DNA from 4 places in the Arthrobacter sp. HMSC06H05 genome. Region 2 is predicted to be linked to each of the others. Evidence: riboswitches for the same ligand, from Rfam matches in the RefSeq annotation. Region 2 holds a riboswitch; each other region holds the start of a gene.
What was found. A riboswitch is a leader RNA that binds a small molecule or an ion and turns the genes downstream of it on or off. The one in region 2 is predicted to bind S-adenosylmethionine.
Positions count from the first base shown of each region.

Region 1 (3,264 bases), on a different contig from region 2:
AGGCGGCGCGGACGCAGGTGAAGGTTCCCTTGAGGTGGACGTTGATGACCAGGTCGAAGTCTTCGTCGGACATCTTCAGCAACGACTTGTCCCGCAGGATCCCGGCGTTGTTCACCAGGATGTCCAGGCCGCCGAAGGTGTCCACGGCGGTCTTGACCAGCTGGTCGGCGGCCTCGCTGGTGCCGACAGGGACCACTGCGGCGACGGCCTTGCCGCCGGCTTCGGTGATGGAGGCGACAGCGGCGTCCGCGGTCTCCTGGTTGACGTCGTTGATGACCACGGAGGCTCCCTGGCGGGCGAGCTCCTGGGCGTAGGCGAGGCCCAGGCCTGCGCCCGAGCCGGTGACGATGGCTACCTTGCCGTCGAGGGACATGGGGTTCTCCTTCGGTGGTGACGTTCTAGATGTCGGTTCTGTTCAGAGAGCCTGCGTGCCGCCTCGCGGCGGATACTCTCGGATGGTCCAGGTGTGGCGTTCACCACACAAGAACCATGACAGTACATATAATTGAAATTGTCAATTATTTTTCGAGGCTTGCATTTCGAGTACGATCCTCTGCAAGGGACAAGCCTCTATATGGGCAAGATCAGCCGGATCACGTCCTCAACTACACGGACCAAGGAAACAGGCACATGACGACCACCCAGGACACCTCCGGAGCCGCAGTGAACCCGGCCGAGGCCGCCCAGCGCTTCCCCGCCCCCTCCACAGCGCTTGCGGCCGAGCGCATGGCGGAGTTCACGTCGTCAGAGCTCGCCGGCCAGGTCCAGTTCCTGGCGGCCCGGCTGCGCAGCATCGGCCACAGCCACGCCAACCGCGTCCTGCAGGAGGAGATGGGATTGAAGGTCCGCCAGTACTCCGTGCTGGCCCTGGCCGCCGCGGACGTGAACCCGTCCCAGCGCGAACTCGGCGACTTCCTGAGCCTGGACCCGAGCCAGATAGTGAACCTGGTGGACTTCCTGGAGAAGCGGGGATGGGTCGAGCGCCAGGTGGATCCGCGCGATCGTCGCTCCCGGATCGTCATCGCCACACCGCAGGGGCAGGATGCCTACCGGAGGGCACGCGCGCTGACCATGGCCTCCGACGACGTGGTGCTCGCCGCGCTCAGCTCCGACGAGCGGCACGAGCTGAGCCGGCTGCTGGAGAAAGTCGCCTTCTGACCTCTGCTTGCTGAGCCCCGCTAAAGCCTTACGAAACGCCCCCCGCGGGCCTGCATCTAAGCAGGCACGCAGGGGCGTTTCTTGTTGACGTTTTGTGACGCGCGCCGCCCGTCGGGCTGTTGACAGTGCCCTGCCGGCACGTATAAAAATGGTGCTTGTAACCCATCCAGAGCGACTGAGAGACCTGGCTCGTTGAAGTCGCAGCAACCGGTTTATGCACGGTGCTCCCGCCAGGAACGATGGAAAGGAATAACTGTGTCATCGTTGTCCACGCACACCCCTGTCCACCCTGCAGCAGCCGCCGATGCGGAAGCCAGCACCGCTGTTTCCTCGGCTGACTTGAGCTTCGCCGAAGGGCTACGTTACGTCACCACGCAGGACGCGCCGGTCACCCCGTGGGAGGCCGGCCACACGCCAAGCCTGGCAGAGTTGCGTGAGCATTTCGGCCCGATCTTTGACCGCATCGCGAGTGGGGCTTCTGAGCGGGAGGCGCATCGTGTTCTGCCGTTCGTTGAGATCGCCGAGCTCAACTGCGCCGGATTCACCGTGCTTCGCGTGCCTACCGAGTACGGCGGCCCGGGCGTGAGCTTCACCGACTGGGTGCAGCTGCTGATCGATCTGGCGGCGGCTGACCCGAACATCGCGCATCAATACCGTTCCCACGCGGGTTTCGTGGAGACGCTGCGGTACCAGGATGAGCAGACCCGCCAGTATTGGTATGCGAAGGTTTTGGCGGGCGATGTTGTGGGTAACGCATCCACGGAGATCGGCGGGAATGCGTTGAATACGCTCAACACCACGTTGGCTGTGCAGGCGGACGGCACTGGGGTGCTCAACGGCGCTAAGTATTACTGCACTGGCACCGCGTACGCGACACATACCCGGGTTTCGGCCACGCTGCTTGATGCGGATGGAACACCGACCGAGGGTCGACAGTTCGCTGTCGTTTCCACGCGGGCTCCGGGCGTTGAGCTTGAGGATGACTGGAACGGTTTCGGTCAGAGCCTCACCGGTACGGGAACCACGCGTTTCACCGATGTGAAAGTTGCGCCCGAGCACATTCTAAACCGCGTTCCCGGCAGTGCCGAGGCGCAGTTTGAGGCGCCGCTGTTCCAGATTGTTTTGCTCGCCGTGCTGGCCGGTATTGCTCGCAACGTTGTGAACGATGCGGCGGCTGGCGTGCGCCGGCGGACCCGCTCCTTCAATACCGGATTGGGTGTTCCGCACTCTGAGGACCCGCAGATTCTGGGGGTTGTGGGCCGGCTTTCGGCGCAGGCTTTCGTAGTGGAGTCGGCGGTGGTTGAGGCTGCGCGGCGGCTCGAAGCCGCCGAGGGCGTGCTTTCGCTCGAAGGCGAGGACGCTGGCACCGGCGATGGCAACGGTGACGCCGATACTGGCGCCGCCGCTACTGGCAACACTGACGCTGGCACCGGCGCCGCTACTGACACAGCGCAGCGCTTGCTGACTGAGGCGGAGCTTGCTGTTGAGCGCGCGCACGTGACTGTGCCCGGCATCGTGACCAGTATTTGCTCTGACCTGTTCCTCACGGGTGGCGCATCGAACACGTCGCGGGAGAAGAACCTGGACCGGCACTGGCGCAATGCGCAGACGGTCGCGACGCATAACCCGATTGTGTTCCGTGAGCGGATCATCGGCGACTACCTGGTCAACGGCACCGTCCCGGAGGGTCTCAACGCGATCGGTGAGGTGCGCCGTGCTTCTTAACGCGTTTGAGATGGCCACGCCGGTGCATCAGTCCCCTGGTTTGTGGCGGCATCCGGAATCCCGGGCAGCGGATTTTGACCAGTTGAGCTACTGGACCGGCCTGGCGCAAACCTTGGACAAAGGCGGTTTCACGGCCCTCTTCCTGGCCGATGTGCTGGGGACCTATGACGTGTACGGCGGCAGCGACGCGGTCTCGCATGAGCGCGGCGTTCAAGTTCCGTTGCTGGATCCTTTCGCTGCGGTGTCTGCGATGGCTGCGGTCACCCGTAGGCTCGGTTTCGGGTTGACGGCGTCGTGCACGTATGAGGACCCGTTCCTCTTGGCGCGCCGGTTCGCGAGCCTGGATCACCTCACGGGTGGCCGGGTTGGCTGGAACATTGT
Region 1 is NZ_KV788983.1:3,412-6,675, forward strand. Features, by position in the region: gene HMPREF3160_RS05100 (SDR family NAD(P)-dependent oxidoreductase) at 1-373, opposite strand, end outside; gene HMPREF3160_RS05105 (MarR family winged helix-turn-helix transcriptional regulator) at 631-1,158, shown strand; SAM riboswitch class I at 1,318-1,404, shown strand; gene HMPREF3160_RS09850 (acyl-CoA dehydrogenase family protein) at 1,414-2,883, shown strand; gene HMPREF3160_RS05115 (LLM class flavin-dependent oxidoreductase) at 2,873-3,264, shown strand, end outside.
Region 1: linked by a shared signal. The riboswitch ahead of HMPREF3160_RS09850 (acyl-CoA dehydrogenase family protein) and the one ahead of HMPREF3160_RS02305 (O-acetylhomoserine aminocarboxypropyltransferase/cysteine synthase family protein) in region 2 are both predicted to bind S-adenosylmethionine.

Region 2 (3,264 bases):
CGTTCACGGCGGCTTCCAGGGCCTGGTCGAGGTCCCAGATGATGTCCTCAACATCTTCAAGGCCCACCGAAATACGGATCAGGTCTTCGCCGATCCCGCCCGCAATCAGCTGTTCTTTACTTAGCTGCTGATGCGTTGTGGATGCCGGATGCAACACGAGGGTCTTCGCGTCACCAATGTTGGCTAGGTGGCTTGCCAGCTGCAGGTTCGCGATGAACTCAGCCCCGACGTCGCGCCCACCCTTGACACCAAAGCTGAACACGGAGCCCACGCCCTTCGGCAAGAGCTGCTTGCCGCGCTCGTGGTAGGCGTGGTCTTCCAGGCCGGCGTAGGAGACCCACTCGATGCGGTCATCGTTAGCCAGCCAACGCGCGACCTCGCGGGCGTTGGCGATGTGCGCATCCATGCGCTGCGGCAGGGTTTCGATGCCGATAAGCAACTGCCACGCGGACTGAGGGGCGAGCGATGCGCCGATGTCACGCAACTGTTCGTTGCGCAGCTTGGTGAGGAAACCGTATTCACCGAAGTTGCCCCACCACGACAAGTCACCGTAGGAAGGCACCGGCTCCGTCATGGATGGGAAGTTGCCGTTGCCCCAGTTGAAACGGCCTGATTCAACGACGACGCCGCCCAGGGTGGTTCCGTGGCCGCCCAGGAACTTGGTCGCCGAGTGGATCACGATGTCCGCGCCGTGTTCCAGCGGACGGAAAATATATGGCGGGGTCAGGGTTGAGTCCACAACCAGTGGGATCCCGTGTTCGTGGGCGAGAGCGCCGAGACCTTCGATGTCGGTGATCACACCGGACGGGTTGGCGACCACCTCGGTGTAGAGGACCTTGGTGTTCGGTTGGATCGCGGCCGCGAAGTCCTCGACCTCGGTTGAGTCGATGAACGTGGTCTCCACGCCGAATCGGCGCAGCGTGACATCCAGCTGCGTCACGGTCCCGCCATAGAGCTTCGAGGAAGCGACCACGTGATCGCCCGCCTGGCATAGCGCGGCGAACGTGATGAACTCAGCGGCCATACCCGAAGACGTCGCGACCGCGCCGATACCGCCCTCAAGGGACGCGACGCGTTCCTCGAACGCCGCAACCGTAGGGTTAGCGATACGCGAATACACGTTCCCGTACTTCTGCAGCGCGAACAGCGTTGCCGCATCGTCCGCGTTTTCAAACACGAAAGACGTCGTGTTGTACAGCGGGACGGCACGCGAACCGTGCTCCGAATCAGGGGTGGCACCCGCATGCAGGGCGCGGGTACGGAAACCGAATTGACGGTCGGCAGAAGACATGGAACTCCTTCAACTCCATCGATCCCGGCATGAGCACCATTCGCTGCAGCGGTGGTGCTGCGTCGATGGTTGCTGCGGCGTCACAGGGCCAGGTCCCTCGACCGCTCTAGATGGTCAGCCACCATTATGCGCACTCGACTCGAGCCAGGGCAAACGCATGTGACGTACTAAGGCGCGCCGTGGGCCGGCGGTGGCGGTGTGAGAGACAGAGGAAAGCGGGCTGTGTCGATGCACGACGCGAGCCCTAAGCTGGGGGATATGAGCACCAGCCCTCACCACGTCCCGTCTCTCGCTTTGGTCCGCCACGGGCAAACAGACTGGAATAAAGAACGCCGCTTCCAAGGAAGCGCGGACGTCCCCCTCAACGCGACCGGCATCGAACAAGCCCGCGCCGCGGCGGAAACCCTGGCGGCTGACGCGACATCACGATGGGGTAGCCCGTGGGACGTCATCCTCACCTCCCCGCAACTCAGGGCGCGCGAAACCGCGGAGATCATCGCTGAACACCTCGGACTTGAGGCGCCGCGCGTCGTCGCTGGGCTCAAAGAACGCTCCTACGGCCCCTACGAAGGCCGTGCCTACGGCGACCTCGACAAAGAAACCTTCACCTACCTCTTCCCGGCACACCTCCCCAACGTCGAAGAGGTCGAAGCCCGCGGTAAAGAGCTCGGGATCCTCGAAGGCGTCGAAAGCTCCAAAGACGCCGGCCGCCGTAGCGCTACAGCGCTCGCCGAAGCGCTCCAGCGCAACCCAGGCCAACGCGTCATCGCCGTATCCCACGGCTCGACCACCCGCTGCCTGCTCAACACCCTGGACGAGTGGAACATCAGCAATCCGGGGTTGCGCAACTGCGACATCCGCTACCTCACCCCAGCCCAAGAAGCGCACCTGCACCACATCCGCAGCGCACTTCCCTAACCCTGCGCTGCATCACAGCCACCCACTACACTGACTGTGACGCCGTTCACGGACACCAGCTAAGCCAAGGACACCCATGATGAGCACCGCCAGTACATCAGCGAGAAACACGTCAACACCGGGGCAACAGCTTCCGGCGGTACATCCGGCGGCGCAAGAACCGATCCCGGCGGAACTCAACGGGCACATCGTCCGGTTGCGCCGTTATTTGCACGCGAATCCCGAGCTGGACCGGCACCTACCCACCACTCAGGCGGCGGTGCTGGACGCCCTCGAGGGAATCGAGGGGATCGAGCTGCACACCGGGAAGGCGCAGTCCTCTGTGACCGCTGTTCTGCGTGGTGCTGCTCCGCTTCCTGAAGGTACGCGCCGCCCCGTAGTCCTGTTGCGTGGAGACATGGACGCGCTACCGGTCACCGAAGAAACCGGGCTTGAATATTCGCCCACCGAAACCGGGAAGATGCATGCGTGCGGCCACGACATGCACACCGCGGGCCTGGTGGGCACGCTGCTGTATCTCGCACAGCGCCGCGATGAACTTACCGCCGATGTTGTAGGCATGTTCCAGCCTGCCGAAGAAACCGCTGGCGGCGCGAAAATCATGATCGAAGAAGGCCTACTGGAAGCCGCAGGCCAGCCGGTCGACGAAGCGTACGCGATCCACGTGTACGCCGACCGCTATCCGCACGCGACGTTCGTCTCCAAACCGGGAACCATACAGTCCGGATGTGATGACCTCGTCATCACCGTCCACGGCCAAGGCGGCCACGGATCCGCCCCGCACCAAGCCGCGGACCCGGTGCCAGTCGCGGCAGAGATCGTGCTCGGCCTACAGACCATGGTGACCCGCCAGTTCGACCCGTTCGACCCCGTCGTGGTGACTGTCGGCTCGATCAAGGCGGGCTCTGCGCCGAACATCATCCCGTCCACCGCAACCATCCAGGTCACGCTGCGTTCCTTCAGCCCGGCGTCACGTGAAAAGCTCGTGCCGGCCGTGCAGCGCGTCGCCAAAGGCATCGCGGAAGCACACGGGATGAGTGCAAGCTACAGGGTCG
Region 2 is NZ_KV788974.1:121,590-124,853, reverse strand. Features, by position in the region: gene HMPREF3160_RS02305 (O-acetylhomoserine aminocarboxypropyltransferase/cysteine synthase family protein) at 1-1,291, opposite strand, end outside; SAM riboswitch class I at 1,304-1,408, opposite strand; gene HMPREF3160_RS02300 (histidine phosphatase family protein) at 1,520-2,209, shown strand; gene HMPREF3160_RS02295 (M20 metallopeptidase family protein) at 2,286-3,264, shown strand, end outside.

Region 3 (3,264 bases), on a different contig from region 2:
ATCAACTTCCCACATGATCTGGCCTTGCTCCTCGTCAACGCTGACGTCATCGAGGGTGCCTGGGGTGTCCTTGAGCGCGGTCTCGATCGCCTTAGCGATTTCTACCTTGATCGCGTCATATTCGCGGCGGTCATCGCTGTCTACGTCTTCGACTTCATCCTGGTTGGTGACCTTGGATCCGTCAGCGGCTACCTCGAGCTCGTGACTCTTATTGCCCTTGACAACATCTACGCTCCAGCCGCTCTTATCGTCATCCCAGTCGAGGTCAACGGCCTTGCCGCCAACTTCCTTTTCAGCGGTCTCGATCGCCTTGAGAGCGTTCTGTTGGCTACCACCCTTGGTTGGGGCTTGCGCGTTGTTGTCTGCAGAGTCCTTACCATCAGCGTCATCGGCGTCAGTGTTCTGCGCCTGCTGAGTCTCAGTCTGCTGAGTTTGGGTCTGCTGGGCGTCCTGGGTGGGTTCGGAGGTTTTGTCCTCCGTTGGAGCACCGCAAGCGGCAAGAACCAGCGCGAGGGTTGCTACGGACGTGAGGGCTACATGTTTCTTCTCCATGGCCTCAATATACGCAGATCGGGACTCAGATAGCACTGCTTTTTTTGCTCAGCTCTAAGCCAACCTAGATTAACTGCCCGCGTTTGTCCTATGATCAGCGCCTTCCAAACAGCAGGCTTTAGGCGGTTACGAGTGCGCGGTCTGGAAGCTGCGCAAGGTCGCGGAACGTCTTGCCGTGCAGCACGATCGGCTCTCCGTGTTCCTCGCCGTGAGATACAGCGTGGACCTTCAACAGCACGATGGTGTGGTCGCCTGCCGGGACCGTGTCATAGATCGAGGTCTCAAGCCACAGGGCGGCGCGGTCCAGGAACAAAGCACCGGAGTCAGCTAACGTGACGTCGAGGCCGCTGAAACGCTTGGATGCGTCGCGGGAGGCGAGCTGATAGCAGACCTCGCGGTGTTCATCGGCCAGAATCGAGACGCCGAGCCGATAGCCGTGCTTGAGGCGCTGCCATGTGCGGGATTCGTTGCGAACTGAGAAGGATACGAGCGCTGGCTCATATGAGATGCCGACCGCAAAGCTCGAGGAGACCATGCCTTCGTGGTGGCCTCCCACGCGGGAGCAGAGAGCTGCCACGCCTACAGGGAAACGGTCGAATGCCGAACGCAGGGTTGCCTGGTCGATGGTGTGGGTCAGGGACATAGCGATTCATCCTTCGCAAGTATCGGCCGTCCACAATGGCCGGCGCAGCTTGCCGCCGGCATTCCCGACGGCCGAATCGTCACCTGGGGCACCCCACCTACGCGAGAGGGTTGCCGACGGATTAGCCAGGGCCTAAAAATCCGTACTCATGATTCGTGTGTTAAACGATAAACAGTTCAGCGCACGCCGTGCAACTGAATGTGTCATGTAGTTCATTTAATGAGACGAACGCCGCACCCTTTCTCGGGTGCGGCGTTCGTTCACGCCCCTCGCGGGGCGCGTCTCAGACTGTTTCACACGTGAGCTGACACGCGGTTCACATTATGGTTCCGCGCGCTGAGTGCTTGAGTGTTACTTGCCCTTTGGTGCTGCAACAACGTGCAGCGTGGTGTTCGCGAGAACGTCTTCGTGCAGGCGGACGGTGGCTTTGTAGTGGCCAGTGGTCTTGACCTGCTGTGCGATCTCGATGGTGCGCTTGTCGACCTTGCCCAGGCCGGCAGCCTCGATTGCTGCTGCAACGTCGGCCTGCTTGACGGTACCGAACAGGCGGCCGGTGTCACCAGCTTTAACCTCGATGCGGATCTCAGCGTCCTTGAGGCCGTCTGCGATCTTCTGTGCTTCTTCGAGGTTCGCGATGCGGTGGGCCTCGCGAGCAGCCTTGATGGACTCGATGTCCTTCTCGCCACCCTTGGTCCAGGTGATCGCGTAGCCGCGTGGCAGCAGGTAGTTGCGTGCGTAGCCGTCGCGTACTTCGACGATGTCGCCCGCAGCACCCAGGCCGGTTACCTCATGCGTGAGAATAAGCTTTGCCATGTTTCTTCTCTCCTCCTTCTTGCTTAGCCGCGGCCAGCGCCGGAGTATGGAAGCAGGGCAACTTCGCGCGCATTCTTGATCGCCTGAGCGATCTTGCGCTGCTCCTGCACGGTAACGCCAGTTACACGACGAGCGCGGATCTTGCCGCGGTCGGAGATGAACTTGCGAAGAAGGGCGACATCTTTGTAGTCAATGTAGTCGATGTCGGCGGCCTTGAGCGGGTTGGCCTTAGGCTTAGGCTTGCGAATTTCAGGCTTAGCCATCGTGGAGCTCCTTAGTTTGTTTTGGAGCCCGCAGTGTCAGCTGCGGGATGGGTATTGGTTTGAAAACGATTTAGAACGGTGGTGCGGACTGGCCGGGGTTTGCGCCCCAGTCGCTTGAGCCGCCAGAGTTACCCCACGGGTCGTTAGCTGGAGATTGCTGAGGCGCACCCCAGTCTCCGCCGCCGCCCTGGTTCTGCTGGCCGCCGAAGCCTCCGCCTTGGTTGCCGCCACCAAAGCCGCCGCCGGTGTTTCCACCGAAGCCGCCCTGGTTGCCGCCGAAACCGCCTTGGTTACCCCCGCCGCCTCGCTGGTTGCGGGTGACTTGTGCGGTTGCGTAGCGCAGGGCTGGGCCGACTTCGTCGACGTCCAGTTCCCATGCGGTACGGCGGTTGCCGTTCTGATCGTCATAGCTGCGGGCACGGAGACGACCCTGGGCGATGACGCGCATGCCCTTGGTCAGTGATTCCGCCACGTTTTCGGCGTGTTCGCGCCATACGCTGCAGCGCATGAAGAGGGCTTCGCCGTCTTTGAACTCGTTGGCCTGACGGTCGAAGATCCGCGGCGTAGAAGCGACCGTGAAGTTCGCTACCGCGGCACCGGAGGGCGTGAAACGCAGTTCCGGATCAGCGGTGAGGTTACCCACCACAGTGATGATGGTTTCTCCAGCCATGATTCCCCTTAGCGTGAAGCGTTGAAACGTGGTTGTGCCCGCTGAGGACGCGCTTACTTGATGCGCTGGTCCTCTGGGCGGATGATCTTGGTGCGCATGATGGACTCGTTGAGGCCCAAAACACGGTCAAGTTCGGATGCGGTCTGTGGCTCAGCGGTGAAGTTAACCACTGCGTAGATGGCCTCAGCCTTCTTGTTGATTTCGTAGGCCATGCGGCGACGGCCCCAGATGTCGATGTTCTCGACGGTTCCGCCGTCCTTGGTGACGACCTCGAGGAACTTGTTGAGCGTCGGTTCAACGGTGCGCTCGTCGACCTCGGGGTC
Region 3 is NZ_KV788983.1:83,223-86,486, forward strand. Features, by position in the region: gene HMPREF3160_RS05440 (PepSY domain-containing protein) at 1-552, opposite strand, end outside; gene HMPREF3160_RS05445 (flavin reductase family protein) at 671-1,195, opposite strand; SAM riboswitch class IV at 1,236-1,349, opposite strand; gene rplI (50S ribosomal protein L9) at 1,547-2,008, opposite strand; gene rpsR (30S ribosomal protein S18) at 2,032-2,271, opposite strand; gene HMPREF3160_RS05460 (single-stranded DNA-binding protein) at 2,342-2,941, opposite strand; gene rpsF (30S ribosomal protein S6) at 2,995-3,264, opposite strand, start outside.
Region 3: linked by a shared signal. The riboswitch ahead of HMPREF3160_RS05445 (flavin reductase family protein) and the one ahead of HMPREF3160_RS02305 (O-acetylhomoserine aminocarboxypropyltransferase/cysteine synthase family protein) in region 2 are both predicted to bind S-adenosylmethionine.

Region 4 (3,264 bases), on a different contig from region 2:
GTGGGAGATCGGCATCGTCCTAGCGCTCTCTTTGGGCAAATCCGGGGTGTATGCGCTCATCGACTTGCTCGACACCATCACGCGCGGCCCCATCTCCTCCGGGACCGCGGCCCTCAACACCTCAACTAGCACGCGTGAGTGGATTGATCTGCTGTATCAGCTTGCCGGCATCTTCTTTGCGCTTGCCCCGGTAGCGCTCGTGATCTACCTTGTTTCACGCTGGCCGGGCAATAAGCCTTGGCGTAGGTGGGGCATCGACGGTCAACGATGCGGTAGCGACGCCGCAGTGGGTTTCGCATTCTTCGTGCTCATCGGCGTAGGAACCCTCGCGGTATATGCAGCGGGCAGGGCGCTCGGTGTCACGACTGCTATCACGACCTCGGGCCTTCCGGACGCGTGGTGGAGCGTACCCGTGTTGCTGTTGGCCGCACTCAAGAACGGGCTGCTTGAAGAGATCGTGGTGCTCGCCTACCTGCATGAGCGGCTCGCAACACTGAAATGGACGCCCGCCGCGATCATCATCTTCTGCGCCGTAGTGCGTGGCTCCTACCACCTCTACCAAGGCATCGGGCCGTTCATCGGCAACGTAGCGATGGGCGTGATCTTTGGGCTCTACTACCTGCACAAACGCCGCATCATGCCGCTCATCTGGGCGCACTTCTTACTCGATGCGGTCGCGTTTGTGGGCTACCCGCTGCTCGCGGCATGGTTCGGGTACGGTAGCTAGCCCGCGCCGTCGGCCCTGTCAGCCGCCGCCGGGCCAACGCTGTTAGAGGGTTACGAGGCCCTTCGGGGTCTTCAACGTGACTGACTGCAGGCCCGGCATCCCGGAGGGGGAGGTGAAGTTGAATGTGACCTCGCCCTTGAAGTCTTCACCTGGGTGGCCGAGCCATTCGTCGATGCGTTCGCGGTTACCGGAGATCGTGAGTTCCACGATTTCACCGTGTGGCTCTTCAGCCCGGGATGGGTGCAGGTCCTCGAAGCTCTCGTCCCAGCGGAGGAAGTAGGGAAGCTGAGGGTCTGCGATGAGCCCGTTGATGCCGATCTGGCGCCACGTGAGCTCTCGCCCGTCGGGGAACTTACGCGAACCGGGGACCGCGCCGCGTTGCAGGCGCTCCTCGATAGGTGTGAGGTCCTCTACTGAGACGACCCAGCCCATCCATCCGCCACCCATCTCGCTTCGGGCGCGTACTGCCTTCCTGAACGGCTGCTGGAGAGTGGCCGGGTGGTCTAGTACCTCAACGACTTCGAGGTACTGGTGGTTGTGGAGGGGGAAGAACACGTTGCGTGTTCCGAAGCGTGGGTGCACGCCTCCTTTGACGTACCGGAGCCCGAGCTGATCGGCGATACGGTCTGCGGTGGTGATGAGGCCTTCTGGCCCGCAAGCGTAAGAAACGTGATCGAGCTTCATGGGTTAAATCTGACACTGTGTGAGCCACATCTCTACTTAGGTTTACCTAAGTTGAAGTCCGGCCTGTGGATCAAACCGGGTGTGGTGGGCGTTATGTGGTGCCAGTGGGTTGGCGTGTTGTAGGCTAATTGCCAAGGTCATGAGTGCCAGTGCAAAACCCCGGTTTGCTGGCCGGCAACCCTCCGTCCGCGGCGGGGTGCCCCGGGTGAGGACCTGGTCACACGGGAATGCCGCTGTGGCAAGCGCGGGCTCTGCCCGCCCGTATCCGGGCGGACGTTACGTCAAATCAACCGGTGTATGCGGGCAAGCCCCTCCTATGAATCAAGGGGTGCACTGTATATGTCGCAACAAAAGTTCGAAACTCGTCAGATCCACGCCGGCCAGACTCCAGACCCGACCACGGGTTCGCAAGCGTTACCGATCCACCTGACCAACGCGTATGTTTTCCCTGACACCGAGGCTGCTGCCAACCGCTTTGCGCTGAGCGAGCTGGGGCCTATCTATACGCGCTTAGGTAACCCGACCACCGAAGTCATCGAGAACCGCATGGCAAGCCTCGAAGGCGGCGTCGGTGCGCTGTTCGTCGCCTCCGGAATGGCGGCTACGAGCTATGCGATCCTCAATGTTGCGGAAGCCGGCGATCACATCGTCGCATCGCCATCCCTCTATGGCGGGACGCAGAACCTCTTCAAGCACACTCTGCCTAAGCTCGGTGTCGAGGTCACGTTCGTGGAAGATCCAGACGACCTGGATGCATGGCGCGGGGCAATCAAGCCGAACACCAAGGCCTTCTTCGGCGAGACCATCGGTAACCCGCGCCAAGACGTGTTCGACATCGAAAACATCGCCGCGATTGCACACGATGAGGCAGGCGTACCGCTCATCATTGACAACACGCTGGCAACCCCGTACTCGCTGCGCCCGATCGAATGGGGCGCCGACGTCGTGGTTCACTCCGCAACCAAGTACCTGTGCGGCCACGGAACCGCGATGGGCGGGGTCATTATTGACTCAGGAAACTTCGACTACACCCAACACCCGGAGCGTTTCCCGGGTTTCAACCAGCCGGATGAGTCCTATCACGGCATCGTTTACGGCCGCGATATGGGTGTTGGCTCGCCACTGGGTGCGAACCTCTCCTACATCCTGAAGATCCGCGTGCAGTTGTTGCGTGACACCGGCGCTGCGATCTCCCCAATGAACTCCTTCCTGATCGCCCAAGGCCTCGAAACGCTCTCTCTGCGTGTTGAGAGGCACATCGAGAACGCGCAGAAGGTCGCTCAATGGCTCGAAGCGCGCGATGACGTCTCCGCGACCATCTATGCCGGCTTGGAATCCTGCCCGTGGTATGAGCGTGGCCGCCACTACGCACCCGAAGGGGTGGGCGCGATCGTCTCCTTCGAGATCAAGGGAGCTGAAGACAACGAGGAAGCGGCCCGCGCCTTCGTGGACGCGCTCGAGCTGCACTCGCTTGTAGCCAACCTCGGTGACGTCCGCTCGCTCGTGGCGCATCCATCATCCACAACCCACTCCCAGCTGTCTCCGGAAGAGAAGCGAGCCGCCGGCGTGGGCCCAGGCACAGTACGCCTCTCAGTGGGCCTTGAACACGTGGATGACATCATCGCCGACCTGCAGAAGGGTTTCGACGCCTTCCACGCCGCCCGCGCCTAACTAGCGCCGGGACATTGGCATGTGGCAACGGAAGCGATAGAAACTCACGAAGCGAAAGCAGCGTTATGACGTTGGATGTACGAGAACACTCACAACACAACGCTCCCGAGAGCGATGTGAAGATCCTCCCGCTGGGCCCGCTGGATCTAGAGACAGGCGGGCACCTTCCCCAAACCCATATC
Region 4 is NZ_KV788989.1:22,550-25,813, forward strand. Features, by position in the region: gene HMPREF3160_RS07200 (CPBP family intramembrane glutamic endopeptidase) at 1-727, shown strand, start outside; gene HMPREF3160_RS07205 (VOC family protein) at 770-1,411, opposite strand; SAM riboswitch class IV at 1,547-1,662, shown strand; gene HMPREF3160_RS07210 (O-acetylhomoserine aminocarboxypropyltransferase/cysteine synthase family protein) at 1,751-3,082, shown strand; gene HMPREF3160_RS07215 (homoserine O-acetyltransferase MetX) at 3,148-3,264, shown strand, end outside.
Region 4: linked by a shared signal. The riboswitch ahead of HMPREF3160_RS07210 (O-acetylhomoserine aminocarboxypropyltransferase/cysteine synthase family protein) and the one ahead of HMPREF3160_RS02305 (O-acetylhomoserine aminocarboxypropyltransferase/cysteine synthase family protein) in region 2 are both predicted to bind S-adenosylmethionine.